DNA from 3 places in the Lentimicrobium sp. L6 genome. Region 1 is predicted to be linked to each of the others. Evidence: riboswitches for the same ligand, from Rfam matches in the RefSeq annotation. Region 1 holds a riboswitch; each other region holds the start of a gene.

Region 1 (11,062 bases):
CTCAAAGAGGCATTTCCATACATGAAATTTCCTTCGTTTGTAATAAATACTCCAGATGTATTATTTAATTTGAAATAAATGGTTTCTACTGGTTCCTTTTGACATGAGGTTGTAAGAAGGTAAATAGATAAAAATAAAAAGAGGTTTATAATTGAATCAATTTTCATCTTTTTTACCCCGGCCCCAAGGGGAGAAAGCTGAAAATTGCTGAGGTTTTTTAAACTGATTAAAGAGTATGATGTTAAACTTAATAATTGAAAAATAATATTTTTAAAACCAGATGCTTTTTCGCTCCCCTTGGGGTTGGGGCAATCGAAAAAGAAGCTTCTCGCTGAATCATTTTTAATTGGTTTTGCCCCGACCCAGATGGGAGCCCAATTAAAAATAGATTGCCTATTAAGAAAGGAATGAATAGGTCCATCTTCACCAATGAGAATAGGATTACTTATATCAGATGCTTTTTTGCTCCCCGTGGGGTTAGGGAAAACAAAAAAGAATTTTGAAATGTTACTTATTCTAAACTTCATACTATTTCCTCCATCCAATTTGTAAATTTACTGAATAATATCTTCCGGGCATTGCACGCCATAATACAGTCATATAGTCTCTGTCAAAGATGTTCTCAACTCTAATACCAAATCTGGCTTTGAGCTTTTTCCAATTAAATCCTTTTTCAAAGCTAAGATTTGTTAAAGAATAAGCTAAAAGAGGTTTTTCAAAATCTGATAATTCGTTAGAGCTGGTGGTATACCTTTTTCCAATGATGGAATTGTCAATGTTTAGTTCCCAAGATTTGTAATTCACTCCTATCATTAAATTAGCGGTATGACGAGGAATATAGATTAATTGTTTTCCTCTGCTTTCATCAACAGATTCTACAGCATTTTCATTGGTGGTTATGGTAAGGGCGTAATTGGCAATGGTTTTTAGTTTCCAATTTCTATAGAAATCCATATTGTATTTTAAAGTGCATTCGACTCCTCGGGCAAAAACTTTCTTAATATTATCTGCTTCCCAATAAATGGCACCGGTGGAAGAGGGATGCCAAACTATCCAATTTTCAATTATAGAAGCATAGATATTGATGTTTGATTCTAAATTCCAATTGTTTTTGGCTTGTTTAAAACCTAAACCCAGTTCTGCGGTATACCCGTCTTCGGGAAGTAGGTCTGGGTTTCCGCCAGGAATCCAGTATAAGTCGTTAAGGTTAGGTTTGTGGTAATTTCGACTGGCATTAAATTTTATGCTCCAAATATCTTTTTGGTCCAATTGATATTCAATACCCAATGATGGAATGAGAAAAACGAAAGTATCATCATAATATTCGCTTCGGAGGAGGGCATAAGCTGATGTTCTTTCGTTGATTTGAAGATTGAGCTGTGCCAGATAACTCAACTCTACTCGTTCTTCCTTATATCCCGTTTTTTTGGTAGAATCATAAATATCTACTTGGTGAAAATTTGCATCCAAAGAGGTTTTAAAGTGTAGAGACTCCTCTTCTTTATATTGATATTCCAAGTGGTTAAAACTAGATTTTTCTTTACTTATTGAATTGAAATTATTATCTAATTCTGTTGATTTTCGAAAATAATGCAATTTTGTATAGTTGATACCACTTGTGAATTCCCATCTTGAATCTCCTATGTAGTATTTCCAAGCTCCAATAGCTCTTAGTTGCTCATCTTCTCGATATTCTATTCTGTTGAATATTTGATAATCCACACTGTCAGGTGTTTGAATCTCTTCGATGTTATAGCCTTCGTAAGACATGAGCTGAGGAAGATTTCTGAAATTATGATGGCCCCAGATTTTTAAAGAGAGCAAATGATTTTTCTTCAATTTCCCATAAAACTCTTGTAGGAAACCATATTTCTCATAATCCGCATTTTTCTGGACATCGTCTCTGTATGGAAGTACTCCATAGTTGTAGAATGGAAAGTCGTTCTCTGATTGGTCGTGAAAAACTCTAGTTTTCGATTGAAACTTAGAGTTCCCCAAGGCCAATTCTGCAAATTCTTTAAAAGTAGAAAAGCTCTCTATATGTTGAATGTATTTTACTGAAATTCGATTACTCCAATCTGCTTTGTTTTCAAGACTAATACTTCCTCCTAAGGCACCACTTCCAGCACTTAAAGAGCTTCCGCCATGAAGCAATTCTACTCTATCGATAAAATAAACAGGAAACTGAGAGAAATCTACATCGCCCCGCATGGGTGAGTTGAGACTCATTCCATTCCAATTGACTTGAGTATGAGAAGCTGCCGTTCCGCGAAAAGAAGCGGTGGCGGAGGAGCCTCTTCCATAAGATTTTATGAATACTGGAGTGCTGGCCGTCATGAGGCTCGATAGAGATTTTGAGCTCAAGCTTTGTAAAGCCATGGTGTCTATCCTCGATTTGCTCATGGCTACTTCTTCAATGGGTTTTTGAGCTTTAACTTCTACTGTTTTTAATTGAAAAGTATCCTTGGTGATTTGAGCATTGATATTTTGACTCCAAAAAAGAGAGACAGAAAGAAAAGCAAAAATTTTAAAGAATAGTCTTCTATTATAAGCTGTGATATTTATTATTTTCAAAGCAGAGGTATTGGTATAATCTAATCTTTCAATGGGGTGGATTTCAACAATAATAAATGAGAATAATTCTGTGCAAATATAAATAATCTTCTTTGTGAAACTCTGTATAATAGCTTTGCCACGAAGAAACACAAAGGATTTCGCAAAGTGCCACCAAGAATGAAGAAGTGTTTGCCCAGCCATTATCTTTTGATGATGGTTTTGGAGAAGGAATTACCTTTGCTATAAACTTGAATTAAATAGACTCCGCTCTTAAGTTCTCCCAGATTTACTCGTTTTGCCTCTTTTACCTCTTTTACCAATTGACCTTGATGATTATAGATTTTCAGAAGATCAATATCATTGTTTTCTGAGGATTCTATATGGATAAGATCCTCAAAAGGATTGGGGTAAATAGTAAAATGGAGTGGATTGAGTTCTTCAATTCCAGTGGCATCGGAAATAATGATTTGTGCTTTATGTGCTCCTATGGAAATTAGGTGTTGACCAAGGATGTTGATGCTAAACTCAGCTTCTCCATCAGAATTAGTTGAGACTTGTTGACCGTCATTGACCAAGCTTTCTTCATTTAATGATAGCAATGCATTTGCAATGGGCTTTCTTTCCAATAATTCTACAATTCCTGATTCATAGAATTGACACCGCTCTTCCATGAAATGAGTTGTAATGAGTTCGTCAGGTTTTGAGGTGTAGGTGCTTAGTGTTATTTGATTGATGGTCCATTCCTCTCTGGAATCTGGCACATGATAGATTAGAATTTCATCTTCATCTTGTATTTCGATTTGATGCATATTCCTAGCAAAATGATCATCATTTAGTTTTATAATCCATGTTCTGGATTTACTATCGTCGCTATGGTTTCCACCGTAGCCATAGTAGTAATTTAAACTTGAATGTTCTTCTTCTGGAACTTTCCATAAGTAAAGAGCGCCATCTACTATTTCGTCGTCCTTAAATTTAAAATCCTCTCCAAGTCCAGTGCTTTCAAAAATAGAAGCTATGGCATGGGCTAGACTTATATTTTCTACACTACCGATTCCGTAATCTTGAGCTGCATTATCTACATAAGGGTTAAGGTCAAAATGGTCAATATTAACTGCTTGCCGAGAAAGTATATTATGGTCATCGGTTTGGATAGTGATATATACCTTCTTACTGTGGCTTTCTGCTAATATTTGTATGGCTAATGAATCAATAATTTGAGGAAAACCTTCAGCCTGAGCATAGATATAGGTATTACCCTCCTCTAATCCTTTGATATAGGTTTCATTGTTTCTTTCAAAGATTTCTAATAATTCGGGATTTTTAGCATGCCATAGTGTTTCTAATCCTAAAATAGCTTCGTTATTTTGATCTTTAATGATAGCATTTATTTCAATTTGACTTTGTGAATGAATGCTCTGTGATTCTAATATGATTTCGATGGAGGAGGGCTCCGAAACGAGAATCTCGAAACTATTCGAAATATACTCCTGATTTTGAACTTTTGCAGTGATAATGGTAAGGCCAGCTTGATGAGTCTGAATGAGTCCATTGGCATCTACTGTGGCGATATTGGTATTTGAGGAGTTCCAAATGATATTTTGACTTGCTGCCGGAATACCAGAAATAAAATGAATGGCTTCTGCTTGTAAGCTCCTGTTTATTGTTATTGTTTTTGGCATATCCGACAAGGCTAATAAATTGATCTCCCCAGTGATAGCGCTATTAGGGCTGACGTCTATAATACCGGAAATCTCAGTGGAAGCTTCCCCCAATCCTCCCATGGAAGTATTCATGGCATTGGTGATTTTAATAAAATCTATATGGTCAAGCGCTACTCTGTTTCCATTTTCATCTCTGGCCCAACTGATATCCATGGCATCGCCACCTGAATTTTCTAAGTCGCTGGTATAAGGATTATCAGGAATGTCATAGGGTTGGCTGCCTCTGGTTCTGTTATCTGCAAAGCCAAAGTATCTTTCGTAAGATTTTATCATGGATGGAGTGGAGAGGTCAATATCACCTTCAACTTTCATGCCTTGTAGAGTGTAAAGTTCTTGGTTTATACTAGGGAATAAGATCGGAGATGGGTAATAGCTTTGTTGGTGGAAACTGTTTTTATAAACGTATCCAGAATCTTGATTGCTGTCCACCCAAAGTACATCGGTAGCTGAGTTTTCATTGGGATTGAAATAAGTGACAGCATAATCCATTTGACTTTGGTTCAAATAATAGTCGCTCCCTGCCAAAAGATACCATTGGTCATCAGCCAGTCCATTATTATTCTCATCTTTCATGACTTCTACCATTGCTGCTTCGCTCCAATCAGGCAAAGCATTGGTGAATATGGTAAAATCAATTCCAAATGGATTGTTGGGATGGTTTTCTACACTTTCTTCCATTTTTACAATAATATGACCGCCAAATGCGCCCAAAGAAACCAATCCGCTTGTTCCTCCAATAATGCTTTGTGCAGCATACGGAGAGCCAAATGCACCATCGTTAGTAAATTGTCCTGGAGCAGGTTTGTAATCAATAATTTCCGACACATACTGTGCCTGACCCAGCAAGTTAAAGCTGAATAGGAGGATTAGAGTTGCAAATTTAATAATTGACTGGCTCATTTTATTGTTTATTTATTTCGCAAAAACAGTAGAAACTGAAAAAGATGAGGGCAGGCTTTGAAGGAAGCAATCGGCTAGTGTAGGAAACCAGCAGATGATTAGCTTTTTCACCGAAAGCACTCAAATCTTTATCTGTTGGCAGGTCTTCTGACTTACTCCATTCTGTGGAAGCCTTCCCGGTTGCGAACCAGTGGCATATTTTCCACGAAATATATGGAGCTTACAGCAGCGGGAACTGTTCAGGATTTACACCTGATTCCCTATTAATCCGATAATACCATTTTAACGATATGGAATTTCATAAAGTCAAATTGGTATAAGCTGGAACCAATTTCGCTGCAAAAGTAGAAATATTAGTTGAGGTGGAATGTTAAATTCTGAAAAATGATAAAATAGTAAGTACAGATGAACAGGTTGTTGATTAATAGTTATTTGTATTTCTGATCTATCATGAATTTAGCATCAAGATATAACATAGAATCTACTGTGATTCCTCTAGATTTTGCTTTTTCTTGGATTTTTTCAAACCATTTTTTATCAGATTGAATCTGTTTCATCATGGCTCTAATGTCTTTCTCCAAGTTTATGTAATTTTGACTTGCATGTTCAAAAGATTCGATAAAACCAAAGGGGAATCTGTCAAGGTTCGCTTCAGTGGTGAAAAGCAGCAGGATGTCAGCTTTTCTTATTGCTTCGGAATAATTGATATTCTTTACTTCATCTGTCATCTGTAGTTTGTCGATAAAAATCTGTTGATTATAATACCAAAACTCACCATGACTAAATGCCTTTTGATGAATACCTAAACGATATAATTGCCAGAAAAAACTATCTGCAATACTTATTACTTTAGGCTTATAAGCCGATTCATCTTTAAAGCTTATTTGGGGATAGGTCATTAATGGAATAGGAACAGGTAGGCCTAAGTTTAAAGCTTTTTCAATGTCGCTATCTTGTTTGTCAGCAATAAAAGACTTGCTAATATCGTCAATTTGAACATCAACTAAGTTCTTATTCAAAACCAATTCCATTTTTCTGAGGATTGAATCAACTATCAGAGGCATGCTTCCTTGACTCCAATGAATTCCTGTTTTTGGATAAAGAACTATTTCAGAGCCATCTTTCATATTTAAGAAAGCAGCATTAAAATCGATAAATGGAATATTGGACTTAGTTAAGATAGAAGTATAAACTTCATAATTTGTGATGCTTCTTTCTTTGTTCATGGAATCAGGAATGAATTCAGGATAAAAGAAACCCTTTCCTGGTGCAATTACTATTATTAATTGGGTTTGATGCTTCTTTAATTCTTCTTGAATAGCTAATAGTTTATTAATTCTAGAATTAATTTTCTTTTCACCTATAAAATTAGTTCCAAAATAGGAGTCGATATATTGTTGTTCATATAGATAGTCGTTCTTTCCAATGATTACGTTTTGAGCACTTACTTTATTGAATAAACTATATTGCAGTTGATTATAAAGCCTTACAAACGAACTCCTAAAGCCAAAATGGTCATTAAAGAAGGTATCATATTTATTTTGGAATTCCCCAGAAAACCAATCTTGAATTATAAACACTGGTTTTTGCTTGAGGGTATAGCTTCCTTCTAGAGGCTTAACAAAAACCTTTTGAGTATAATACTGCAAAAGAGGAAGCGTTAAAGCTAAAATGATGATGATAATTCCTATATTTTTCGTCTTGTTTTTCATTAGAACCTAAAATATATAAATGGATTAAAATCACTGCTGGTGATGGCGCTAAGGCAGATGGCTAAGCTTAATATGGCTAGAATTATAGAAATGAAATACCTCGATGTACTGTATTGCTCAGAAAAGAATACTTTATTCTCCCATTTTTTGCCTGTTTTTAAGAGTGTAATAAACGAAAATAAGACTGCAATTACTAATATGAACCAAAATTCTGATGAGGTTTTTGTGGGGACTGAAAAGTCGAATTTAAATAAACTTCTTAAGAAATATTTTATTTGATTAAAGCTCTCAGATCTAAATATAACCCAACCAATGATGGTTATAAAAAAAGTGAGAATGATACTTGGATATTTACCTACCTTTTTACTGAACTTAAGTAGGAATAGCTTATCAAGAATTAAGAAGAAGCCATGGAAAGCCCCCCAGATCACAAAATTCCATGCTGCACCATGCCAGAGACCAGAGATTAAAAATACCAGCCAAAGATTAAAATAGAGTCTTTTTTTTGAGGATACTCTACTTCCCCCCAATGGAATATATAGATAATCGCGCATCCAACTTCCTAGGGTGATGTGCCATCTACGCCAAAATTCAGTTATGCTTTGTGAGGTATAGGGATTATTAAAGTTTTCAGGAAATTTGAAGCCCATGATTCTACCAAGTCCAATGGCCATATCGGAATACCCAGAAAAGTCAAAATAGATTTGGAAGGTATAGGCTATTATTCCTATCCAGGCAGCTGAGCTTGTTAATTCTCCATCTGCCAAAGCAAAAGCTTGGTCGGCTTGTGCTCCTAATACATTAGCTATTAAAACTTTTTTCGCTAGCCCAATACAAAATCTAAAAAATCCCAATAACTTGTTGTCTAAGGTCTCTAAATGCTGGCGATTCTCTATCTGATCCGCAATTTGATTGAACCTCACAATAGGTCCTGCAATCATTTGAGGAAATAGCATAATATAAACTAGATATTGGATGGGATTCTTAAGAGGTTTGTGAACACCTCTAAAGACATCGATAGAATAAGTTAGTGTTTGAAAAGTATAGAAAGAAATGCCTATGGGTAAGGCCACTTGTGTCCATTGGAGGTTCTCGAAACCCATAGAATGGAGGACGAAGTCCAAATTCTCCACAAAGAAGTTGGCATATTTAAAATAGAGTAGGAGGCCAACATTTATAGAAATGGATAATGCCAATAAGTATTTTCGATGTATTGAGTTAGGGGAGTGGTACATGTTATTGATGATATAATAATCAAGAATAACAGAACCTATAACTACAAATACAAAAACGGGTGCCCCCCAAGCATAAAAGAAAATGCTAGCAAATAGGATGACCCAGTTTTTATAATTGTTGTTTTTGAAGAGGTGATATAACAACAAAAAAACAGGTAGAAAGTATAAAAGGAATAGGCTGCTACTAAATACCATTTGATCGATTTCAAATTTGATGGCACAAAGCTAAAAAAAATGAAGGTTGAACTATGAAAAGAAAAAAGTGTTTGTGAATTTAAATATCTTCATCATATTAATAGATTAGTGATAAAGAAAAACAGGTAATCCATCCTCACAAATGATATCACTTGGCTCAGGAGGAATGGTGCAATCAGATATAATCCCCCATTTTATATTATACAGATCTTGTTGATGGGTATAGAATTTGACTTTGCTTAGAAAAGCGTTTTCATCAATTTTCTGATGATAAGCCATAAAACCAACTGGGCCACCACAAGCCTTTTGACCATAAGCTACAAGCTTCCAGTCTTCGGAGTTGGTGCAAGAAACAGAGGCAGAAATACTAGAAATTTCTATAAATAAATCGGAAAGAAATTTCAGATCTTCTGCTTGTGAGCTAGTGTCTTTAATTTCTCCTCTTACAATTTCTTCTTCATCATTGTTTTTGTCGCATGCCATCAATATTCCCATTGCTAAAGCAAAGACGATAATTAACCTTTTCATTCATTTTGTTTTTGATAAAGCTAAAATACTGAAAAATAGGATGGTTTTTTAAATAATTTTGAAATATTTGTTAATTGGTCATGTTTTAATTGGTTTCCTATCTTTACCTTTTGAAAATTTAATCTTATGAAAATCCTTAAACGTTTATTATTAGTCATAGTTATTATTCTAATTTTGTTATTTGGAGCCCTCTGGTTTTATCTGGATTATCAAAGCCCTAAGTATAGCGGAGAAATAGTATTGCAAGAACTGGAAGAAAAAGCAGAAGTGGTATTTGATGAATATGGAATCCCACATATCTATGCCCAAAATCAGAGAGATGCTTATTTCACCTTGGGATATGTTCAGGTGCAGGAGCGACTGTTTCAAATGGAGCTTTATAGGAGATTGGTTCAAGGAAGAGCCTCTGAAATATTTGGCTCCTCTTTAATTTCCACAGATAAATACTTTCTCACTTTAGGATTAAATGAATTAGCAAAAGAAGCTGCTGAAAAACATTATTATCAAAATCGAAATGCCGAGTATCATGCGGCCACTTATTCATATTTGGAAGGAATAAATGCTTTTATTGCTGAAGATAGGTTGCCGGTAGAATTTCAATTGATAGGTTTTAAGCCGGAACCTTTTGCCGTTGAAGATATGTATGGCAGTTTGTACTTGACTGCTCTTGGGTTTTCTTTCGCACAGAATGAAGATTTACTTTTGAATTTTATTAATACTGATCTTGGGCCAGAGTATTTAGTTGATTTTTCTGAGGATTTTATCCCAAATTTAGATAAAAAGCAAGCCTATGTGAATCAATTAATGATGGAGCAGCTAGAGCATTCGATGAATGAAATGGGATTGCCACTTTGGGAAGGAAGTAATGCATGGGTATTATCAGGTCGTAAAACAAAATCTGGAAAAGCCATATTGTCCAATGATACTCATGTAGGGTTCAGTCAGCCAGCTATATGGTATGAAGCCTATCTTGAATATCCGGGTTATGAGTTTTATGGACATTTCTTGCCAACTGTTCCTTTTGGTATTATTGGCCATAACGATCATTTGGCTTGGGGTTTGACTATTTTCCCATTTGATAATATGGATTATGTGCAATTAGAATCCATTGGAAATCCAGCTAGCTATATTTATTTTCAAGATACAGTGGATTTCGAATTTGTTGATTATGAGATAGTGGTGAAAGATGGTGAAAACGAAAGGTTTACACTTAAATCCTCGAAACTGGGCCCAGTTATCAATCACATAGAACCTCTGATTGATTCCCTTTATACTTCAGATATTACACTCAATTGGTCTATTTATCATCTGGAGAATACTTCTGTTCAAGCCTTATATAAAATGAATCAGGCTCAAAACATGCATGATTTTAAAGAAGCTATTTCGTTGATAGATATAGTGGGTCTAAATGTGATGTATGCCGATGCAAAGAATAATATTGCATGGTGGGGATGTGGAAAAATACCTAGAAGAGATAGTTTGAGTCAGAGTTTTAAGTTTCTAAATTCTGCCGATGGAAAAGATAAGCAAATGGGTTTTTTGAGTTTTGATGAGAACCCTAAGGTGGAGAATCCCATGTCAGGATTTATAGCTACGGCTAATAATAATCCAGTTTTGAGTGGGGGTAGTTTTGTGCCCGGTAATTATTTGCCATCAGATAGAATTGATTTGATTACTAATGCCTTAATAGAAAAAGATGATTGGGATTTAGACGCTTGTCGAGCCCTCCAGCTTGATCATCAATCTATGGTGAAAAGAGATTTAGCCTATTTTATCAGTACTCAGTTAATCGATTTGCCAAAACAAGGGTTATACAGAGAAGTTGCCGATAAACTATCAAAATGGGATGGGAATTATAATCTGCATGGTGTAGAACCTGCTATTTTTTCTCGACTTTATTTCAATATTGCCCAGCAAGCTATGGCTGATGAATTAGGCCCCGCCCTTTTCAGTAAAGCTTGTAAAACATACTTATTGAAGAAGACTTTACCCTCGCTGATTAAGAATGGAACTTCACCATGGTGGCTGAAAAAAGGTTCTGAGGAGTCTAGTACTAGAGCTCAGGTGTTAACAATCGCATTTATGATGACTGTAGACGAGTTGAATAGTGAATTGGGTCCAAAAGTGAAAGATTGGAAGTGGAGCAAAGTGCATACGCTTACTCATGAACATCCCATGGGATCGAGAAAGCCATTAGATAAAAGTTATAATG
Region 2 (11,062 bases), on a different contig from region 1:
CTTTGTCTTTCATTCCATAACCCAAATATCCACCCAGTGAAATATTCTTCTTCCAGTTCTCACTGGTTCTAAATGGCAAAGTGAAACGATTTCCTTCAATGGCATTATTGCGGTAAATATCCATATAAGAACCAATATCTATCTTGTTGATATTGTAATAGCCATTGAGGGTCATATCGGAGAATCGTCCCAAGTTTTTCACCCAAACATTTTCTTTTAGTAGCGTAATTCCCTGTTGTGCTTTAGATTCTAATGAATCGTAGGGTTTGACCACTATTTGAAAATCATTAGTTTCTATTGTATCCTCTTCAATGCAATGGTATTCTATATAATTCTGGAATAATCCATTTAAAGGTGTTTTTGTGGAATCTTGTGAAGTCGACAAACTTAAGATGGCTTTGGTCTTTTGGGAATGAAAATACCAACCTATATCTTTTACTTCCTGAAACTTCAGTACTGTTTCAAATGCATCTACAAAATTAAACGACTTAGAGGAGGCTAGTTTTGCATGAATAGAAGTAAGAGCAAAGCTGCTGCTGTCCACCCAAAAATGACCGATAAAGGCTATGCCTTCTTTGTTTTTAGGAGTAAAATCCACTTTATATTGCTTATTCAACTTTTCTCCAATACTATCTACAATGTAAATATGGTAGTACATTTTATAGTTGGACGAGATGGGGCTAGGTAAGCCATGAGACAATAGCACCGTCTGGTTATTATAGAAATTGATATTTCCAGCTACCTTTTCATTTAGTACAACATTTATACTCTTCTCTAGTTGAGGCATTAAGCATTCCGAACTCTCTTTCAATAAAATTCTCTCCTCACCTTCTTCGCTATTCTTTACTTCTTCTTTCTTTTCACTTATCAATACTGGAACAGCATTGGTTGAGTCTGTTAGTTTTAAAAATGCATCTTGCTGCTTGTCAAAAATATTACTACTCGTAAAGCCCTGGGAAACATTATTTAAAAACACAGATTTGCGCTGATATTGAATTTGTTTAGGATAGCTTTTATCTGCTGGATTGTTTTGCTTTTTATGCTTTATAATTTGCGACATTAACCATTGCTCATAGCTATCATCAGGCTTCACAATCACCTCATTTAAGAGCATATGGTTTTCGTTTAGGTATATCTCCACGCTCCCCTTATTGGATATACTTGAAATAGGAAGCATTTGTTTTTCAAATCCTATAAAGCTACATGTGAGTGTATCTTGATTACTGAACTGACCTTCAATAGTAAAGAAACCATTCTCATCAGAACTGGTACCACATGCTCCTTGATTGATAAAGACATTAACTCCTGGTAATGGCTCATTAAATTCTGCATCAAGTATTTGACCTTTTAATGTCTGACTATTTGCATAAGAATGATTTAACATCATAAATAAGCTCAAGGCAAGGCTTAAATAACAGGCTACAACTTTTACAAAGCATCTATTTCTCAATAAGATTGTCATTCAATAAAATCTCTATTTAATTTATTATTAATGTATTGGCTTCATCAATTAAATGATAATGAAACATAATCCGCTCATAGGGTTTATGTAGTCCTGCTCTGAAGCTGTATTCTTACAAACAGCTATACTTTGGACAATTAAACACTTGAAATTTGAATAGTAGATTTTTCTCTATAAGGTGATTTTGGAGGATATTGTTTTGAAAATATTGATTACTGATGATAATAATTATTGGCTGGATGATTAGGAGAATCATTCAATATGGCCTGTGATTGGTGGCAGTTTATATTATTCTGAAGGGAAGTTTGGAAATTCTGTTCTACCAATTGCTTTATCATACTCGTATTTATCATAGTTTTAATTGCAAGAGATTGTTTTCTCTTTTTCTTGTTGCAAATAAATTGATTCCTATCGTATTGGTTTCATTTTTTAGCCCATCGACATCTGTTGCACTACCAACGGTAAAAAATGTAAGTGCTTATATGAAAAGATGAATGGATTATATAGCCATTGATGAGCGGAATAAAGGTTGGATTTTTTGGGTTTATTGTTTCGTCGCTGTTCTTTCTGTTCTCCTCTGATGCTTTTCAGGCGACTTTGAAATATTCATGACATTCATATTTCAATAGATGTTGCGGTAAAGACGCTTCGGTCGTTATCTTGATGCGCTGCACCTTGTTGGAACAACCTTAGTTTTTTGTAGATATTTCTATGCTTTGCACCCTAATAATTGTATAAATTAGATGAAATAAAAAAGCCATATGCTTTACACATGGCTCAACTCATACTTCTCCTTATTGATTATTTTTTTAGCAGACGATTATTTAGAATCTTAACCAGAACATTTTCTTTATAAGCCCTCCCCAGCGGAATGGCTTTTTTATTGACTTCTAAAACATTTCCATCAATGGCATCAACAGCGTGAATATTGATGATATAGGATTTGTGGACTTGAGCAAAGCTTTTACTCGGTAAGGTCTCTACCATTTTGTTAAGACTTAAGTAGGTAATATAGTTTTGTTTAGCGGTATGTATGCTGATATAATCTTTGAGAGATTCGATATATAGAATTTCAGCTATTTTCACTTTCAACAAACGCTTGTCTACTTTTATATAGATAAAATCATCCTCATTTAATTCTTCAGATTTCTGCGACAGGCAAAAGGCTTTATAGGCTTTCTGGCTTGCTTTTAAAAACTTAGCATAGGAAATGGGTTTTAAAATATAGTCTATCGCATTAAGTTCAAAGCCTTTTAGTGCATAATCAGGATAAGCTGTGGTGAAAATTATCATAGGAGGATTTTCAATAGATTCCAACATGTCAACTCCAGTTAATTGAGGCATATTGATATCTAGAAAAACTAATTCCACTTGTCCTTCTGATATGACTTGTAAAGCTTCCATTGCATTTTTACATGCAGAAACCAATGATAAAAATGGTGTTCTTTCCACAAAGTCTGCCATCCCAGCTAAAGCAATAGGCTCGTCGTCAACTACAATACATTTCATAAGTCAAGAATTAAGTGAACATTAAACAAACCATCCTCCTCTTTATATTCATATACATATTGATTTGGATAGATTAATTCCAATCTCTGTTTTAAGTTTTGAATGCCAATTCCACCATTATTCTTGGCAGATTCGATGGTACTCATAGGATTACTAACTTTCAGGTTTAATCGATTATTGTTTAAAGTGCAGCTAATATTTATGATACACTTATCTGCTGAAGCACCATGTTTAAAAGAGTTTTCAATAATAGGTAATAATAGAAATGGTGCGATATTATAGGAATTCATCAATTGAGGAAATTCACTATTTAACTGCAATCGGTCTCCCATCCTTAGCTTCTCCAATTCCAAATAATTTTGTAAATGATTTATTTCTTTCTCCAAAGCAATCATTTCAGTATTGGTTTCATATAATTGATAGCGCAGTAAATCTGACAATAACTGCAGAACCTCTTGTGCTTTTTCACCATCTTTTTCAATCAAAAAGTTGATATTATTGAGTACATTGAATAGAAAGTGGGGATTAGTTTGTGCTTTCAAAAATTTTAAATTGGCTGCAATATTCTCCTTTTCTTTAACAGCTAACTCTTCCCTTAACCTTAATTGGTCTAGGATAAGCCATACAGAAGAAAGTCCAGCAATATAAACCAAGTTCTCAATTACCTCTGGAAGAATATGATTTAAAGGAATTTCATCGAAATAGTAAAGTATTGAAAAAATAGGACTCACCACTAAAAGGAGTAATGCAAAATAAATAACATATTGTCCTTTATATAAAAACCTCGGTATTAAAACTTTTGTATTTAAGGTTACTACAGTTGCAATAGTTAACACAGAAACAGCACTATACATCATTATTTCGAATAGAGTCTCATCCTCTTCTCCCCTAACCACTTCAATTAACCAGAATCCAAGCCAAAAAATGACATGAAACAAAAAGGCCTTATTTTTAAAATCTATTTTCTCCATTACTAAATATTAATAAAAAAACCCAAGATAATCATTCTCGTATTATACTTGGTTGTATTGTAAATAATAAAATCTTCTTGTTGACCTTTAGATACAAGTTTGGTGCTATTGAAAACATCTTTCACACTTAAACTAAGCTTGGCTTTTCCTTTTAAAACATCTTTATTAACACCAATATTTAAGGTATAGTAAGGGTCATAGGTATAATAAAGACTATTAGATTTTCCAATATATTTCCCTTGTAATTGCATTTTCCAGCCTCCTCCAGGTTTGATATTACATATGGTTTTATTATGCCAATTGACTCCATCTTTATTTCCAATCTCTCCTTCTTTTATTAGAAATGACTTTTTGTAAATAGAAAAATCATTGGTTAAATCGAGCCAGCCAAACACATCGTATTTTAAATACAGCTCTACTCCAGAATTGGTTCTATTGGACTCGTTCACATAGCTTGTTAATATTACGTTATCCTCTAATATTTCTTTCTTTTCCTGAATGACATTCGTCGTTACCCTATGAAATAGTGTGGTGAATAAAGTAATGTCACTGACACTCAACTCATGGGAAAGTTCTAAAACATGGGCAAACTCAGGTTCCAAATCTGGATTTCCTTTTACCAGGTTTAATGGGTCACTATAATCGATAGTAGGGTTTAATTGCTCATATTCTGGCCTATTGATTCTTTTTGAATATGAAAACATAATGCCTTGTTCTACTTTAGCTCCACCAAATCCAGTGGCCAATTGAATATTAGGGTAAATATTTTGATAATTTTGAGTAAATGAAGTTCCATCTTTTTGCTCGCCAAGGCTTTTATAGGATTCTAATCGTGCTCCTAAACCTAGTTCAAAAAAAGCAAGGTTCCAGTTACTTATGGCATATACAGCGTATTTATCTTGATTAAATTGATAATCTTTAAGTTTTATTTCTTCTTCAAGAATTGTTTTTTGGTCCACATTAAACTTCATTAAACTGGCCTCACCACCCATATGAAAACTTAGAAAATCGAATACTGGCCATTGATATTCTACACCCATCTCACTTTCAAAAAACCTACTGTCACTTTTTGAGGAGCTTATCACCGGAATATCTGCTTGTAAATTATTGTTTTCTATATTATTATAGAAGTTCCCTGTACCTAAAGTTCCGAAGATGGAGAGTTCTGAGTCGTTTTTAAAATGTTTCATAAAACTGGCTTCAAAACCACTAAACGACTCTCCTCCATCATGTTTGCTACTTACTTTTGAATGAGATAAACTACCATCAGTTTTCTCAATGTCGTAGGAGCTTTCTGTATTTCCAGAATGATTCCCATTTTCATAGAATAAATTCAATTCGAGTGAGGTGGAATCATTAAAAGCATAGGAAGCCCCGCCAATTAAAAAATTAGTAATGCCCTTTATCTTATCCTCTGACTTGCTCAGTATGCTTTTGTTTTGGTCTACAAATGTGAGGTAATCTCTTTTTTCAGTGTTTTCAACTATATCGTTTTCTGTTTCTAGACTATAATTAAAATTGAATCCCAATTTATCTTTTTTATAGGCCAATCCTGCATTTACAGAACCTGAAAACGGGGCATATCTTAAGTTTCCTCCTGAGGTGAATTCCCAACCATTGCTCTTTTCTTTTTTAAGAATCACATTTATCATACCTCCCATACCATCGGGGCCATGCTCTGCTCCAGCATTTGTGATAATTTCTATTTTCTCAATGCTAGAAGCTGGAATTTGCTTTAAGGCATTCCCAGCACCAATAAACGATAATGCTGTTATTCTTCCATTAATTAAAACCATAACATCACTGTCGCCTCTAATGCTGATGGCTCCTCCCACTCCAACTTCTACTGATGGCGCCATACTCAACACCTCAACAGCTGAACCTCCGGAGTTAACAATATCCTCTCCCACATTAATGACCTTTTTACCTGCTTTGGTCTCGATATGGCTTTGCTCAGCAACCACATTAAATTCTTGCAACTCATAAGACGAACTGGCCAACTTGATAGATCCCATTTTTACATTTTTATCTGCAACTGAAATAGCATCCACAACAAGAGTTTCGTAACCAATAACAGATATTTTGAGTTGATAGACTCCTCTAGGAATTTTTTGGAATTTAAAACTTCCATCCAATTCTGAAATGATACCATATACCTTGCTGGTATCGTTTTGGCTTAATAGTAAATTAGCAAAAGGGAGCTCCGTTTTGGTTTCCTTTCCAACTATTTTTCCAGAAATATTTTTTTGTGCAAAACCGACTATTGATATGATGAGACAGCTTATGATGAGGATGGTATTTTTCATCTATTTTCTTTTATTGCAAAAGAAGATGATATGACATCAGTGCAGTACAAATTTTAGCTGAACGACAGCAAATATTATATAAAAAGCATTTCGGCAATACTCATTGGGTCTTAATTTATTCATCTTAAATACATATTTTATGTACTTTTGCCTCAAGTTTCAGGGAATCCTGTGGAAATCAGGAACAGTTCCCGCTGCTGTAAGTCCCAAGTGCTATTGCGCTTGATTCACCCACATCCACTATTCGCTTTTGAATGGGAAGGAAATGAAGTTGGACGAGTCAGAATACCTGAAATGATAGTTTACATGTTCAGCTTTCGGTGAAAAGGCGACGAATAAAGACGATAATTTCTGATTTATTTTTCATTTTTTATACCATAGTTAAAAGAATACAATTGTTGATTAATACAAACAGTATTGATATGATTTGAAGCAAAATCAGTTTTGCCCTTACCCTAAAGGGAGTCTGATTTTTTGACCGCCCTTTAGGGCTGGGGCAAAGGAAAAAAATCATAAATAGATAGAAAAAAGACTGTTTGATTTAAAAAGAGGTTAAAACTATAAATGAAAAAAGCCATTTTTAATTGGAGCGGAGGAAAAGATTCTGCTTTTGCATTGGGAGAAGTTTTAATGAAAAAGGAATATGATATTTCTTTTTTAATGACTTCTATAGCCAAAGAAAACCGTCGTGTGAGTATGCATGGAATTCACGAAAGTCTTATGTTGGAACAGGCAAAATCCGTAGGGTTACCTATCACATTTTTAGAACTTCCAGAGCTCCCTGATATGGGAACCTATGAAAAGCACTTGACATCCCTGATGCGAGAAGCAAAATTAAAAGGAATTGAGGATTCTATTTTCGGTGATATTTTCTTAGAGGACTTAAGACAATATAGAGAAAACCAACTCCAGAAAATAGGATTTAATGCGGTTTTTCCTTTATGGAAAAGAGATACTAAAACTTTGATATTAGATTTTATTGATCAAGGATATAAAACCATGATTTCCGCTGTGGATGCCTCTAAATTATCCAAGTATTTTGTAGGAGAAATCATTACCAAAGAATTAATAAAAGAACTTCCAGTAGATGTAGATCCATGTGGGGAAAATGGAGAATTTCATACTTTCGTAATTGATACACCCTATTTTAAATTTCCTTTAGAAGTCAAATCAGAAGAATCTATCTTGAAAAAATACCCTAATGATAATCCAGAAATCAGCTCCGAATTTTGGTTTTGTCCCATATCACTAAAAAACTCATGATGAAAAACATAATATATTTTCTTTTCAGTATTCTATTACTACTAGCCAGTTCTTGTCAAACTGATAAAGAACAAAAAAACGAAAAACCAGAGTCTATTTTCACTCCAGAATATGCAGAATATTTTCAAATAGAATATTATAAATCTTATAAAAAGATACTGATTCTAAATCCGTGGAGTAATGAAAATTTAAACATGGAATATTATATTCCACATGCGGGGCATCATAAAAGTGTAAAGAATCCAGAATACTCTTTTATTATCAAAGATATTCCTAAAAAAGTAGTCGCTCTTTCATCTCCAATGGTTGGCCTGATGAATTTACTGGATCTATCGGCAAATATTAAAGGGGTTAGCGACCCATTTCTTATCTATAATGAAGACATTTTAAATCGTGTGAAATCAGGCGAAATTGAAGATATTGGTAAAAGCATACAAATCAATATGGAAAAAATGATAATGCTGCAACCTGATTTGGTTATAGGTAGTGGTTGGGATAAATTAAGTCCAGATTATGAGAAAATGATTCAAATGAAAATGACTCCTGTCTTGATGTATGATTGGCAAGAAAACCATCCTCTTGGAAAAGCAGAATGGATGATATTATTGGCCTCATTCTTTAATGAGGAAGAAAAAGCAACAGCATTATTCCAAGAGGTTAAGAGCAATTATATAAAACAAAAGGAGTTTATGACTTTCGATAAACAACCTATTGTATTTAATGGTTCAGAATACCAAGGCATCTGGTATTCAGCTGGTGGGAAAAGCTATATGGCCCAACTTATTGACGATGCCTCAGGGCAATATTTAATGCGCGATGATTCCACATCTGGAAGTTTGATGCTGGATTTTGAGGTATTAATGCACCAAGCATCTAAAGCAGATATTTGGATGTATACTGGTGCTTCTAGTGAAGATAGACTTGGGTTATTTGCCAAACCAAAATATCAATCACTTAATGCCGTAAAAAAGCATAAAGTTTATTCCTACCATAACAGAATGAACGAAAATGGAGCAAATGATTATTGGGAAACAGCAAGTTTTAGACCTGATATAGTTTTAGAAGATCTGATAAAAATATTTCACAGTAATGAACCAGAAAACTTGTATTATTTCGATAAAGTTAGATATTAATATTATCTGATATATTTTTTATCACCATTCTGGAAACCAACTAAAAACGCATCAGGAACAATTTCTTGAACTTCTTTTAGAAGAATTCTAGCATCACTGTCATTAGAGAAATCGCCAATGGTATATACATATTTCCTATTTGAATTCTGATAAGACACTACAGAATAATTCCCATCTAACTGAGAGGCAATCCAATTCAAATCAATAGGATTAGAATAAACTCCAACTTGAACTTTATATTCCAGTTTAGAATTAGAAATTATTCTTGCTTGTTGACTCATATCCCACTGGTTATCAATCTGCAAACTAGCATCCTCGAGAATGACAATATCTTCATCATTCGGAGAATCTACTCCTCTATTGATTTGCTGACGAGCTTCAGCTAAACCAACAGAATTCCCATTACTAAATGCTACCACAAATGCGTCTTTCACTCCTTGCTCTACTATTTCGTCCTTTTTGACAGTGGCATCCGCAATACTATTAAAGATACCAGAATAATAAATCCAATAACCATTTTGCATTCGCTTATGATATAATGGTTTGATTCCAAAAATCATGGCACTAGTACGCGGACGACTATAAACTCCCACTTGAACAGTATAATAAACACCTGGTAGAGACGATATGTTAGTAGCTGAAAAATCAATATTCCCAACGCTGGTTCTTCTTACTGCTGCAACAGAATTTATTGGTGAATCAGTACTTCCCTCATCCTCTCGTAAACTCAATAATGTTACTGCTTCTCCATTTTTCCAAGAACGAATAAAAGCATCTTGGTAACCTGAAGAACGTAATGCATTTCTTCTGATAATTGCTGCGTCCATCTCATTGAAATTACCTGAGAAATATCTAATAAAATCTGTTCCTGTTACTTTTTCAGCACTGATATCACTTACTCTATTGAAGAAAGACTCGTTTTTCAACTCTTTTAATGCTGTAAACTGAACCCTATAAACAATCCCATCATCTACTGAGGAGATATACTCCACTTCTTGTCCTGCAGAAATACTTTCTTGAGAATTTATAGGAGGCTTCTGAACTTGGGAATTAACACCGCTATTATTTGCGATGGACTCCTCAGCATCTTCTTTAATGAGATTAGTACCTTGAGATTTAATAGTGATTTGAGATGGTGGAATATCACTAGGAACTATATTATTCTTCGATATGGCAGCTTCTCCTTCATTTCGTAATGGATTAACTACCAAGTTGTTTTTAGCCAACTCTTGTTCCTCTTCAGTGACCACTTGATAAGCCATCATACTTTTCATATCATGTTTTTCTAACATCGTTTTAGTTTGCTGTTGCAAGTCAAGTGCTTTCATTTCTAAGGAATAGGCATCTTGTAATAAAACCTTTTTTAAACTAAATGATATTCCTGGTTGATTGGCTTTCGCTCTTTTAAGTTGAGCCTGGGCAAAATAATCATCTATTTGAGCAAATATATTTCTCATTAATTCACGTTCCTTGGTGCTGGCTAAATCCATCATAAGCTGCTCCAATAACAATTGATTTTTTCGATACCTGGTTTTATTTTTTTGAGCTATCACCTCAAATTCCTCCAAAATCAAATACATAGCCACTTCTTCTTTATCCTTGGCTTGCTGAAACAAATCTTCTCGGGTTTGAATATTATTGGAACGTTGTGCTCTTTGCTTTAAAGAACTGGCCTCTGATAATAAAACTTCAATCTTATCTTTTAGATCACTCAAATAACTGTTAAAATCACGATTCGATTTCTTAGCTTCCTTCTGTTCTTCTTCAGAAAGTGTTTCAAGGATGCGATCTGCCAAATCGAATACTCTATTGGCTTCATATTCCAAACTATCAGCTTTTTGACGAAGAATATCCACTTTCTTTTCGACCAAATAAGCCTCTTTAGGTGTTAAGTTTGTGTTTTGAGATTGAACCAAAAGAGCAATTTCTCTCTTGATTAGTTCTAATTCTTCAGTTAACATTTCTGCTTTAAAATTTTCACGTTCATAAACATGAAGATCATCATTAGTACCTAACGGATTTTTGTTAGTATTAGGCTCAGTTACTTGAGAAATGGCTGTATTCATTGGTCTTCCCAAAACTTCGCTCTTTCTATTATCAATACCTTCGAAAACCAATTCCTGATTCACCACCATCTGACTTTGCTGCACTGGGGCTTTAGATAAGGCGTTCACTTCGGCTTCTATACTTGCTAGTGACAAAAATATCTGATGTTCTTCATGCATACTATTTCCGAATGCCAATGCTTTTTCAGACTCATTTTGTATTTTGGTAGCTTCAATTTCTTTTGATTCCGCAGCTTTTAGGGCTTCCCTCCTCTTGAAAGCATTTCTTTTTCCTTCAGCTTCTTGTCTCTCTTCGGATGCTTCACTCAATAATTTTACCGATTGATTGGCTAAATCCATAGACAAAGCGAAA
Region 3 (11,062 bases), on a different contig from region 1:
TTCGTCAGAATGCTAAGTTTCCAGTGGATGTGGTGGTACAAGCTGAAGGTTTTTCTGGCGAGAAATTGACAGTGAGAGTTGAAAAGGCTGGACGAGTGCTCCAACAAAAAGAAATCACCTTGAATAGTGATAATTTCAATCAAGAAATACGATTTGAATTAAAAGCAACTGGAAGTGGATTACAATCTTATTCTGTTCGGATTCCAGAATTAGAGAATGAGAACAACATCAAGAATAATCAATCACGTTTCTATATACAGAGTCTCGAAAGCGGAAATAAAATTCTAATTCTTGGCAACAACCCTCATCCAGACTTAGGTGCCTTGGCATCAGCACTACGAAAAGTTGATGGTTATGAGATAGATATTAAAAGTTTAAGTGATTACCCATTCTCCACCAGCGATTATCAGTTAATTGTATTACATGGACTCCCTTCACTCGACCAAAGAAGCAAAAGGATATTTGAGCAAGCTGATTTTAAGAACAAAGCACTTTGGTATATCTGGAGCACTTCTAGTGACATTCCATCGGTGACCAAAAATGATTTCCCGTGGGAGAGCAATCAACAAGTGGCAGGATTTGAATATTCGGAGCTTGCACCAAAAGAAGATTTCTCAAGTTTTAAAATGCCTCAAAACTGGGCTAGAATTTATAAAACCTACCCTCCTCTTTATGTTCCTTTTGTGAAATGGCAAAGTGTGAGCCAAAACGATGTGATTTTCCAGCAAAGTATTAGAGGATTCGAATCGGGAGAAGTATTAATGGGTTTATGGAGCAAAGGACAATTGAAGCGAGCCTTCTTAGCAGGTGAAGGTCTTTGGAAATGGAGAATCTATGATTATCAGTCCACAGGAAGTCATGAGCAGTTCAACAGCCTTATACAAAGAGTTTCTCGCTACCTACTCACAGGAGTTTATGATGACAGATTCAATATTCAATATCAAAGTATTTATAATGAAACTGACCTGATAGAATGGGAAGCACAAGTTTATAATAAGGCCTTCGAAACCATTAATGAAGGAGATGTTTCTCTTCAAATTAAAAACGAATTGGGCGAGGAATATGATTATCTGTTCTCTCCTCAAGAAAATGGTTTTAGCGCCCCCATCGGCTATCTAGCAGCTGGTTCCTATAGTTTTAAAGCTAAGGCCCAATTACCTGATACCACTTTATTGGAGGAGGGTAAATTTATTGTTGATGCCTGGAATATGGAACAAGCCAGAGCAGGTAGTAATATGGAGCTTTTAAAACAAATGGCCGATTTGAGTGGAGGGAGTATTTATTTCCCAGCACAAACCTCTTCATTGCTCGAACAACTTAAAAACAGTCCCGATGCAGCCCAAAGGTATAGCATCACACAAGAAATCATCAATTTCATCGATTTAAAATGGCTGGCCCTCCTCCTTGTTTTATTATTGGGAACCGAGTGGGTTCTTAGAAAGCGATTTGGTTCTTACTAACATCAGGTACTGTCCAACTGACTATACGGGTTTGGTATATCCGCAGATTTACACAAATTCTCACTGATTATACAGGGCAAACTCATACTTTTATTTTTCTTATTTTTTTACTAAAGCTAGCGCGGATTTGGTGCGGTTAAAACACACTCTATAATGCTAATGTTTTAGCACGGAAAACATTTCCGCGCTAGCCTTTTATCTAAGTTCGCTCTGTTTTCTTGTATCTGTAGTTTTAATAATACGTATGAGTCTGCCCTGACTGATTATATACAAAATTAGCAAAGCTGATCATTGTTTCTTACTTCGGTGGAATCTCCAGATTAATTTATCCTTTTCATTAAAAAAAAGGGACAATAAATTCCTTATCTTTGAGAAAAACAGCATTATGGAGGTCATTTGGTTCAAGGCAATAACGGTAATTCTTATTATTTTGGCTGGTGTATTTGGAGGATTATTCCCTTTAAAAAGAGCGCTGAGTAAAAGCGGCCAAGAAAATATGGTGTTTGGAAATGCTTTTGCAGGCGGGATTTTCCTAGGTGCTGGTTTATTGCACATGCTCCCCGATTCCATAGAAAACTTTGGAAATCTAAACTTAAATATTGATTATCCTTTTCCCGCATTAATGGCTGGAGCTGGTTTTATCTTTGTTTTATTTCTCGAAAAAGTATTGGTGAGAGAAGAAAAGCTGGAAACCATTGGTAAAACTACTAATCAATTCCCTACCCTTTTATTTTTAGTATTAGCTATTCATTCCATCATTGCGGGAATGTCGCTGGGCTTAGAAACTAGCTTTGCTTCAGGATTAGTCATCTTTTTTGCTATCATTGCTCATAAAGGCTCAGCTTCTTTTGCTTTGGGAGTGAGTATGGCTCAATCGAATACTCAGAAATCACTATTTATAAAAACCATCCTCTTCTTTTCCATCATGACTCCTATTGGAATCATCATCGGCTCAGTTTTATCGCAAATTGATAGCAGCAGAACAGCTTTATGGTTCGAAGCTATATTTGATGCTTTAGCTGCAGGAACATTTGTTTATATAGCAGTTCTGGATATTATCCATGAGGTTTTTGAAGCACCTAAAAAACGTTGGGGAAAATTTGCTATTCTTATTCTTGGTTTCCTTCTTATGGCTGGAATTGCCATTTGGACATAAATTATTGTCAATTAATTGCTATAACACAAAGTGACACAAAAATCTCTAAGTTCCACAAAGAAAAATAAACAAGGAATTTATAGAATTAAAACACAAAAGCCCCACTCTAAAAGAGCAGGGCTTTAAAATTAACAAAGCTATTAATCAAATGAGGCTAAGCAATTAAGCTTGAACCCCCATGAATTTATTCATATCTTCTTCTACTGAAGAAATACCAGAAATTCCAAAATTCTCCACCAATACATTGGCTACATTTGGAGAAAGGAAAGCTGGTAAGGTTGGGCCTAGGTGGATATCTTTAACACCTAAATAAAGAAGTGCTAATAATACGATAACCGCTTTTTGCTCATACCATGCGATATTATAAACGATAGGCAATTCGTTGATATCGTTTAATTCGAATACTTCTTTCAATTTAAGAGCGATAACAGCTAAAGAATAAGAATCGTTACACTGACCTGCATCTAAAACTCTTGGAATACCACCAATATCACCTAATTGTAATTTATTATATCGGTATTTCGCACAACCTGCAGTTAAAATAACGGTATCTGTTGGTAATTCTTTAGCAAAATCTGTATAATAATCTCTTCCTTTCATACGACCATCACAACCGGCCATTACGAAGAACTTCTTGATAGCACCAGTTTTAACAGCATCAACTACTTTATCAGCTAAAGCCATAACTTGGTTATGAGCGAAACCACCAACAATAGTTCCTGTTTCAATTTCTACTGGAGATTCACATTTTTTAGCATGCTCAATAATAGCGGAGAAATCTTTGTTTCCATTCTCATCAGCTGCGATATGTGTAGCACCTGTTAAACCAGATTGACCTGTAGTATAGATTTTATCAGCGTAAGTTGCAGTTTTTGAAGGAGGTACAATACAGTTAGTGGTGAATAATATAGGACCATTGAATGTAGTGAATTCTTCTTTTTGCTGCCACCAAGCATTACCATAGTTTCCTACAAAATGTGTGTACTTTTTGAATGCTGGATAATAGTGAGCAGGAAGCATTTCACTGTGTGTATAAACATCAACACCAGTTCCTTCTGTTTGCTGCAATAATGTTTCCATGTCTTTCAAGTCATGACCTGAAATTAAGATACCTGGATTTCCTTTAACACCTAAATTTACTTCTGTGATTTCTGGATTACCATAAGTTTCAGTATTAGCTTTATCTAAAAGAGCCATCACATCAACACCAAATTTACCACATTCCAATACCAATCCTACCAACTCATCAGCAGTATGTTCTTCAGTACTTGCAGTCATTGCTTTGTGCATAAAAGCAAAAACCTCATCGTTTACATGACCTAATGCAAAAGCGTGCTCTGCATAAGCAGCCATTCCTTTTAATCCGTAGATTAATAGTTCTTTTAATGAACGAATATCTTCATTAGTCTCTGCTAATACACCTACTTCTAATGCTTTAGCATCAAATTCCGCTTCAGTACCCATCCAAGTAGTGCTTTCGTGAAGGTCTGTTGAAACTGCATTTCCACTCACACTTAACTCAACTTTCACTAATTCACGAACAGCAAAACCTTCTTTGATTTTTGCTATGATAGCTTTCTCATCGAAGTTGGCATTGGTAATGGTTGTAAATAAAGCTTCAAAAACAAATTGGTCAGCTTTGGCTACACTAATATTGTTCAGGCGCCCTAAATTAGAAAGGATAGAAACTCCTTTAGATACGAACATCAATAAATCTTGTAAGTTTGAAACCTCTTCAGTTTTTCCACAAACTCCTTTTATCTCGCAACCTGTTCCCTTGGCTGCTTCTTCACACTGATAACAAAACATGCTCATTTTTCTGTATTTTATATTGTTTACTTATTTTTCTATTTCTGTTCTTTTGAACGCTGCAAATTTAAGTACTACAATACCTATTTATTTGTAACATATGTTACATCCACCCATATTTTTTAATATTTTTGTAAAAAAAACACATCCATGCTCGATTTATTCAGCCAATGCCAGCTTTTTCATAGCTTAACTAATAAGGAAAAAGAAGAGTGCCTACAGGATATCCAAGTTCAGTATAAGAATTACAAAAAAGGGAATCCCATAGTATTTGCTAATGAGGCTGTTATTCAACAATTGATACTGATTGAAGGTGATGTAAAAAGCGAAATGGCCGATTTTAATGGAAAAACTATCAAGATGGCTGATATGAAAGCTCCGAGGTTATTGGCTCCTGGATTTCTTTTTGGACAGGACAGCCTCTACCCTGTTTCTATAGTGGCCAAGACCGATTGTATCATTGCAGCTATAAATAAGGCTCATTTTCTCGAATCACTTCTTAAACACCAACAACTACAAAAAAACTTCCTGAATATCATCTCTAATCAAACCCAGTTCTTAACTCGTAAAATTAACTTCCTCAGTTTTAAAACTATAAAAGGGAAAATTGCTCATTTTTTATTAAAGCAATACACTAAGGCCGGTCATTCTGAAATTATCCTTCCTCAATCACAAAGTCAATTGGCTGAACTTTTTGGAGTTGCCAGACCTTCTCTTAGTAGAGCTTTTAATGAATTAAATCATGATGGTATTATTCAAATGGAAGGAAAGAGAATATTGATTTTGGATGTTCGGGGCTTGAAGGGGTATTTGGATTAACTTGGTTAACTGCTTATAATGAACAGTTAACCGTTTCGTGATTCTATGTGAACCTAAATCTTCTCAAAATACCTGAGCAGAAAAGCTTAATTATTCAAGTGTTTATATCATTCTATGATTTCTTAATTCTATCATTAATAAAGCGTATCTTTGCCAGTTCATAAAATAATACAAGATACATTGGAAAATTTCACAGAATTAGGAGTAAGGAAAGACATAGTTAAGGCATTGACAGAGATGAAGATTGTAAAGCCTTCGGAAATTCAAAGACAAGTCATTCCTGTACTCATTAAAAATACCACCGACTTAGTTGGACAAGCTCAAACAGGAACAGGGAAAACTGCTGCTTTTGGTATTCCATTATTACATAAGATAGACCCTAAAAGAAAAGTTATTCAAGGACTCATTCTATGTCCTACAAGAGAATTAGGGCAGCAAATTGCCAAGCAGATATTTAAGTTTACCAAATATTCCGACAAAATTTTCACCGAAGCTGTATTTGGTGGTCCTCAAATAGAAAAGCAAATATCAGCTTTGAAGCGTCCTACACATATTGTGGTGGCTACTCCTGGTCGTTTGATTGATTTGGTAAAAAGAAAAGCCCTTGACTTAAGTCATGTAAAAACCCTTATTCTCGACGAAGCCGATGAGATGATGAGCATGGGGTTTAAAGATGAATTGGATGAAATCCTAAGCTTTTCAGCCAAAGTGGAGAACAAATGGTTATTCTCTGCTACTATGCCTCACGAGATTAAAAACATTGTGAATACGCACATGTCGGAGACAGCTATTAAAATAGAAGTGAGTGGAAAGAATGTGGTTAATAAGCATATTGAGCACCAATATATTGTATGCGAAGATTTAGAGAAACTGAATGTCCTTATGCGTTTCTTAGGCGAGCAAGGCGATAATAGAGGATTAATCTTCTGTAAAACAAAAGCTGCTACTCAAAAACTAGCACAGCAATTACAAGCTAGAAATGTTCCGGTGGATGCCATTCATGGTGATTTACTTCAAAAGGAAAGAGACAAAGCCATGAGAGCCTTTAAAAACGGAAGTCTAAAAGTTCTTGTAGCAACAGACTTAGCAGCGCGAGGAATTGATGTAGCCAATTTAGCTTATGTCATTCATTATCAAATGCCTGATAAGATAGATTATTATACACATAGAGCTGGAAGAACAGCAAGAGCTGGAAACGAAGGACTTTCCTACTGTATTGTAAACTCTAAAGAATTGAAACAGATTCGTTATATTTCTGAGAAACTTGGTATTACTTTTAATCAGATGCGGTAATCAGCACTGAAGTTAGGTGACAGATTACCGATCAAATGGAAAATATTAAACATTAATTTCTTAGCAAATTTGCTGAATAATATTTTATCGCAATGTACTCAAAATCCATTTTACTTAAAGCAAAAAGTATACTAGAAAATTCAGTCCATAGTACTCCCATCCTAAAGTCTCATTTACTTAATGAACTCATTGGCTGTGAGCTTTTCTTTAAATGCGAAAACTTTCAAAAGGCCGGAGCATTTAAAATGAGAGGTGCCATGCATAAATTACTCAGTCTTTCAATAGAAGAACGAGAAAAAGGAGTAGCAACTCATAGTTCTGGTAATTTTGGTTCTGCTTTGGCATTAAGTGCTCAAATACTTGGAATTCCAGCCACTATCATTATGCCATCTAATGCACCACAGGTGAAGAAAAATGCAGTTGCAGCTTATGGAGCGACCATTATAGAATGCGAGCCCACTTTAGAAGCACGAGAATCAACTACTGCTGCATTCATTGATAAATCAGGGGCTACATCTTGTCACCCATATAATGATTCACAAGTGATCTTAGGGAATTCCACTGCTGCCCAAGAGATTTTTGAGGAGCTTATACCAGATGCCATTATTACTCCCGTTGGAGGAGGTGGTTTAATGAGTGGAACAGCTTTAGCCTGTGAGTTTTTCTCTCCCTCTACCCTAGCTTTTGGCGCAGAGCCAGAAGGTGCTGATGATGCTTTCCGCTCGATAAGGGATGGTATAATCCATCCTTCTATAAATCCTCAAACTATTGCTGATGGACTTCGAACCTCATTGGGAGAGCATACCTTCCCTATAATTCGTGATAAGGTGGAAGAAATATTTCTCGTCAACGATGATGAGATTAAAAGTGCGATGAGATTAATATGGGAAAGGATGAAGATTATTGTGGAACCGTCCTCCGCTATTACCTTTGCTGCTGTTTTAAAGAATAAAGAAATCTTTAAAAATCAAAAAGTGGCTTTAATACTATCTGGTGGAAATGTGGATTTGGAAAAGTTTTTTCAATAGTCCATCTATTTTCCATAAATTTGTCCCAAGTTTCAGGGAATCCTGTGAAAATCAGGAACAGTTCCCGCTGCTGTAAGTCCCAAGTACTTTTTAGTGCTTGATTCACCCACATCCACTATTCTTTATTGAATGGGAAGGAAATGAAGTTGGACGAGTCAGAATACCTGAAATCATAATTCATAATTCAGCTTTCGGGAGAAAAGGCGACGAATAAAGACGATCATTTCCGATTTATTTTTCATTTTATCACCTGGCTATCATAATAATAAAAATATGAAAAAAGCCATTTTTAATTGGAGCGGAGGAAAAGATTCTGCTTTTGTTTTGGGAGAAATACTAAAGAATAAGGAATATGATATTTCTTTTCTGTTGACTTCCATTGCTAAGGAAAATAGAAGAGTGAGTATGCATGGAATTCATGAGAGTCTCATGCTAGAACAAGCCAAAGCTATAGGTTTACCTATCACTTTTCTGGAACTGCCAGAATCACCAGATATGGAAACCTATGAAAAGCACCTGACAAAACTCATGCAAGAGGCCAAATTAAATGGAATTAAGTATTCTATTTTTGGAGATATCTTTTTGGAAGACCTTAGAAAATACAGAGAAAATCAACTCCAAAAAATAGGATTTAATGCCGTTTTTCCTTTATGGAATAGAGATACTAAAACCTTGATTCTTGATTTTATTGAACAAGGTTATAAAACCATGATTTCTGCTGTGGATGCCTCTAAATTATCCAAGGACTTTGTGGGAGAAATCATCACCAAAGAATTAATAAATGAACTTCCTAAAAACGTGGATCCTTGTGGGGAAAATGGTGAATTCCATAGCTTCGTCATTGATGCTCCTTTTTTTAAATTCCCTTTAGAAGTAAAAAAAGAGAAACCAATCCTAAAAAAATACCATAATGATAATCCAGAAATCAGCTCCGAATTTTGGTTTTGTCCCATTTCACTAAAAAACTCATAATGAAAACAAGACTATATATTCTATTAAGCGTCCTATTTTTAGCTGCCTCCTCCTGCAATGAGTCCCTAGAGAAAACTCAAGAAAAATCTACTCGGAATTACAATCCTGAATATGCGAAATTCTTTAGAATAGAATATTTCGAAACCTATAAAAAGGTTGTCATCTTCAATCCTTGGGAAAACGAGAGTTTGAATATGGAGTATTATATTCCTCATTCTGGGGCTAAGAATATAGAGAATTTGGAACATTCTTTTGTCATTAAGGAAATACCTAAAAGAGTAGTAGCTTTATCATCTCCTATGGTAGGAATGATGAATCTATTGCAATTAGATCAACACATAAAAGGAGTTACGGATCCTGAGCTGATTTATAATGAAGAAATTCTGGAAAAAGTAAAATCTGGAGATATCGAAAATGTAGGAAAAGCCATTCAAATCAATATGGAAAAGATGATGGTACTCCAGCCCGATTTAGTGATTGGGAGTGGTTGGGATAAGTTGAATGCCGATTATGAGAAAATGATTCAGCTGAAAATGACTCCCCTATTGATGTATGATTGGAAAGAACAACATCCTCTTGGTAAAGCAGAATGGATGGTATTATTGGCTTCTTTTTTTAATGGGGAGGAGTATGCGATATCAATTTTTGAGGAAATTAAAAATAAGTATAACGAGCAGAAAGAGTCATTAAAGTTCGACAAGCAACCTACAGTTTTTAATGGCTCTGAGTATCAAGGTATTTGGTATTCTGCTGGTGGAAAAAGCTATATGGCTCAATTAATAGCTGATGCATCTGGTCAATATCTAATGAAACAAGATTCATCCAGTGGAAGCTTAATGCTTGACTTTGAAGTATTGATGAGTCAAGCATCAAAGGCAGATATTTGGATGTATACAGGAGCTTTAAGTAAAGATAGATTAGACTTATTTTCCAGTCCTAAATATCAATCGCTGTCTGCTGTGAAAAACCACAGAGTATTTTCCTATCACAAAAGAGTAAACTCGTTTGGAGCCAATGATTATTGGGAAACAGCCAGCTTTAGGCCTGATATAGTTTTGGAAGATTTAAATAAGATTTTCCACTCCTCAGAACCAAAAGGTATGTATTATTTTGAGAAAGTACAGTATTAGTTGATTGAAGTTGGAAGTAAACTGTTGGCCAACTATTAACTATTAGCTGTTAACAATTAACTATCAAATCTAAAGGCTTGTCCAAAATATAATCTGGTTTGCATTTCAGAACCACCTTATCATCTCCATAACCCCAACGTGCATAAGCCGTTTTTAAGCCATGAAAGTTACCTCCCTCAATATCAAACTCCCTATCTCCTAACATGAGAATACTTTCTTCTTCAAAAGGAGGAATTTGGTCTAAAGCATATTGGATCACCTCAATTTTATCGGTTCTAGAACCATCTAAATTTGCCCCAGCTGTAAAATCAAAATAGGATTCTAAATTAAAATGCCTCATCAACTGATCTGCGTACTTTGTGGGTTTTGAAGTGGCAAGAGCCATAAAAACTCCTCTTTCGAATAATCCCTTAATGACTTCCTCAATTCCATCATACAAATGACATTGATAGATTCCTTGTTTAGCATAATAAACGCGATAAAGCCTAACCATTTCCATTGCTTCTTCATCAAATAAATTATACCTATTTTTAAAAGAATGTTGAAGTGGAGGCCCTATAAATGAATCTAGCGATTCAGGATGTTTTTCTTCTTTTCCAAATTCTTGAGCAGCGTATAAAATTGAATTAATTATTCCCTCTTTAGGGTCGATAATGGTGCCGTCTAAATCGAAAAGAACAGCCTGGAAATCATTAATATTTATCATCTTTTTTCAAGTTAATCATATAAATTAAACCCACGGACATGACTGACATATTAGAAAACCTAAATCCTGTAGTATCCTCATTATAAATCTTTTGATAGCCATAAGCAAAACGAGCATCTAGCTGAAAAATTCCAATATCACTTATATATCTAAGTCCGCCTCCAATGATCAATCCAAAATCAGAACCTCTTTCACTTCTAGCATATAAAGCTTCATATTGCGAATGATTTTCAGGCAGTTCACTTGATAATGATTTACCTACTTTGGCAGAAATATAAGTACCAAGGTTGATCATATATTTCATTCTACCAGTTCCAAGATTGATATTTGTTATTAATGGTAATTCAACAAACTGTAATTCAGTGGTTGCCTTTAAGGTATCATCGAAGGTCTCACTCCACTTTCTACTAGAATATAGCAATTCAATCTGAACCCCAACATATTTCTTATTGCTAAAAGTATAAACTAAACCAGCATTATAGCTCATTTCTCCAGACAGATCGGCCACGGCAGGTTGTATTCCGATACTAGAATAGTTTCCACCCACCTTTACCCCAAACCCTTGGTAGTCCAGGAATCGATATTCCTTCTGGGCATGAGCAGAAAAGGCCAATATCAAGAGCATGAAAACGATTATATATTTACTTACTCCTCTCATATACAGCTATTTTTTCCTTCTTATAGTTTAA

The links. A riboswitch is a leader RNA that binds a small molecule or an ion and turns the genes downstream of it on or off. The one in region 1 is predicted to bind cobalamin.
Region 2: it holds a riboswitch for cobalamin, as region 1 does, so the genes downstream of both, HNS38_RS02010 (diphthine--ammonia ligase) here and HNS38_RS00770 (T9SS type A sorting domain-containing protein) in region 1, are expected to answer to the same signal.
Region 3: it holds a riboswitch for cobalamin, as region 1 does, so the genes downstream of both, HNS38_RS18165 (diphthine--ammonia ligase) here and HNS38_RS00770 (T9SS type A sorting domain-containing protein) in region 1, are expected to answer to the same signal.

The regions. Positions count from the first base shown of each region.
Region 1 is NZ_JABKCA010000002.1:27,734-38,795, forward strand. Features, by position in the region: gene HNS38_RS00760 (YncE family protein) at 1-167, opposite strand, end outside; gene HNS38_RS00765 (TonB-dependent siderophore receptor) at 529-2,757, opposite strand; gene HNS38_RS00770 (T9SS type A sorting domain-containing protein) at 2,757-5,180, opposite strand; cobalamin riboswitch at 5,300-5,477, opposite strand; gene HNS38_RS00775 (hypothetical protein) at 5,609-6,892, opposite strand; gene HNS38_RS00780 (MBOAT family protein) at 6,892-8,322, opposite strand; gene HNS38_RS00785 (hypothetical protein) at 8,428-8,850, opposite strand; gene HNS38_RS00790 (penicillin acylase family protein) at 8,977-11,062, shown strand, end outside.
Region 2 is NZ_JABKCA010000004.1:72,321-83,382, reverse strand. Features, by position in the region: gene HNS38_RS02035 (DUF5686 and carboxypeptidase-like regulatory domain-containing protein) at 1-1,462, opposite strand, end outside; gene HNS38_RS02030 (hypothetical protein) at 1,675-1,815, opposite strand; gene HNS38_RS02025 (LytTR family DNA-binding domain-containing protein) at 2,264-2,971, opposite strand; gene HNS38_RS02020 (sensor histidine kinase) at 2,968-3,942, opposite strand; gene HNS38_RS02015 (TonB-dependent receptor domain-containing protein) at 3,945-6,248, opposite strand; cobalamin riboswitch at 6,367-6,560, shown strand; gene HNS38_RS02010 (diphthine--ammonia ligase) at 6,813-7,511, shown strand; gene HNS38_RS02005 (ABC transporter substrate-binding protein) at 7,511-8,644, shown strand; gene HNS38_RS02000 (SPOR domain-containing protein) at 8,647-11,062, opposite strand, start outside.
Region 3 is NZ_JABKCA010000097.1:1,673-12,734, reverse strand. Features, by position in the region: gene HNS38_RS18195 (hypothetical protein) at 1-1,460, shown strand, start outside; gene HNS38_RS18190 (ZIP family metal transporter) at 1,846-2,616, shown strand; gene hcp (hydroxylamine reductase) at 2,779-4,431, opposite strand; gene HNS38_RS18180 (Crp/Fnr family transcriptional regulator) at 4,576-5,244, shown strand; gene HNS38_RS18175 (DEAD/DEAH box helicase) at 5,425-6,537, shown strand; gene HNS38_RS18170 (threonine/serine dehydratase) at 6,630-7,565, shown strand; cobalamin riboswitch at 7,557-7,752, shown strand; gene HNS38_RS18165 (diphthine--ammonia ligase) at 7,839-8,537, shown strand; gene HNS38_RS18160 (ABC transporter substrate-binding protein) at 8,537-9,667, shown strand; gene HNS38_RS18155 (HAD hydrolase-like protein) at 9,717-10,373, opposite strand; gene HNS38_RS18150 (porin family protein) at 10,360-11,031, opposite strand; gene HNS38_RS18145 (DUF6048 family protein) at 11,015-11,062, opposite strand, start outside.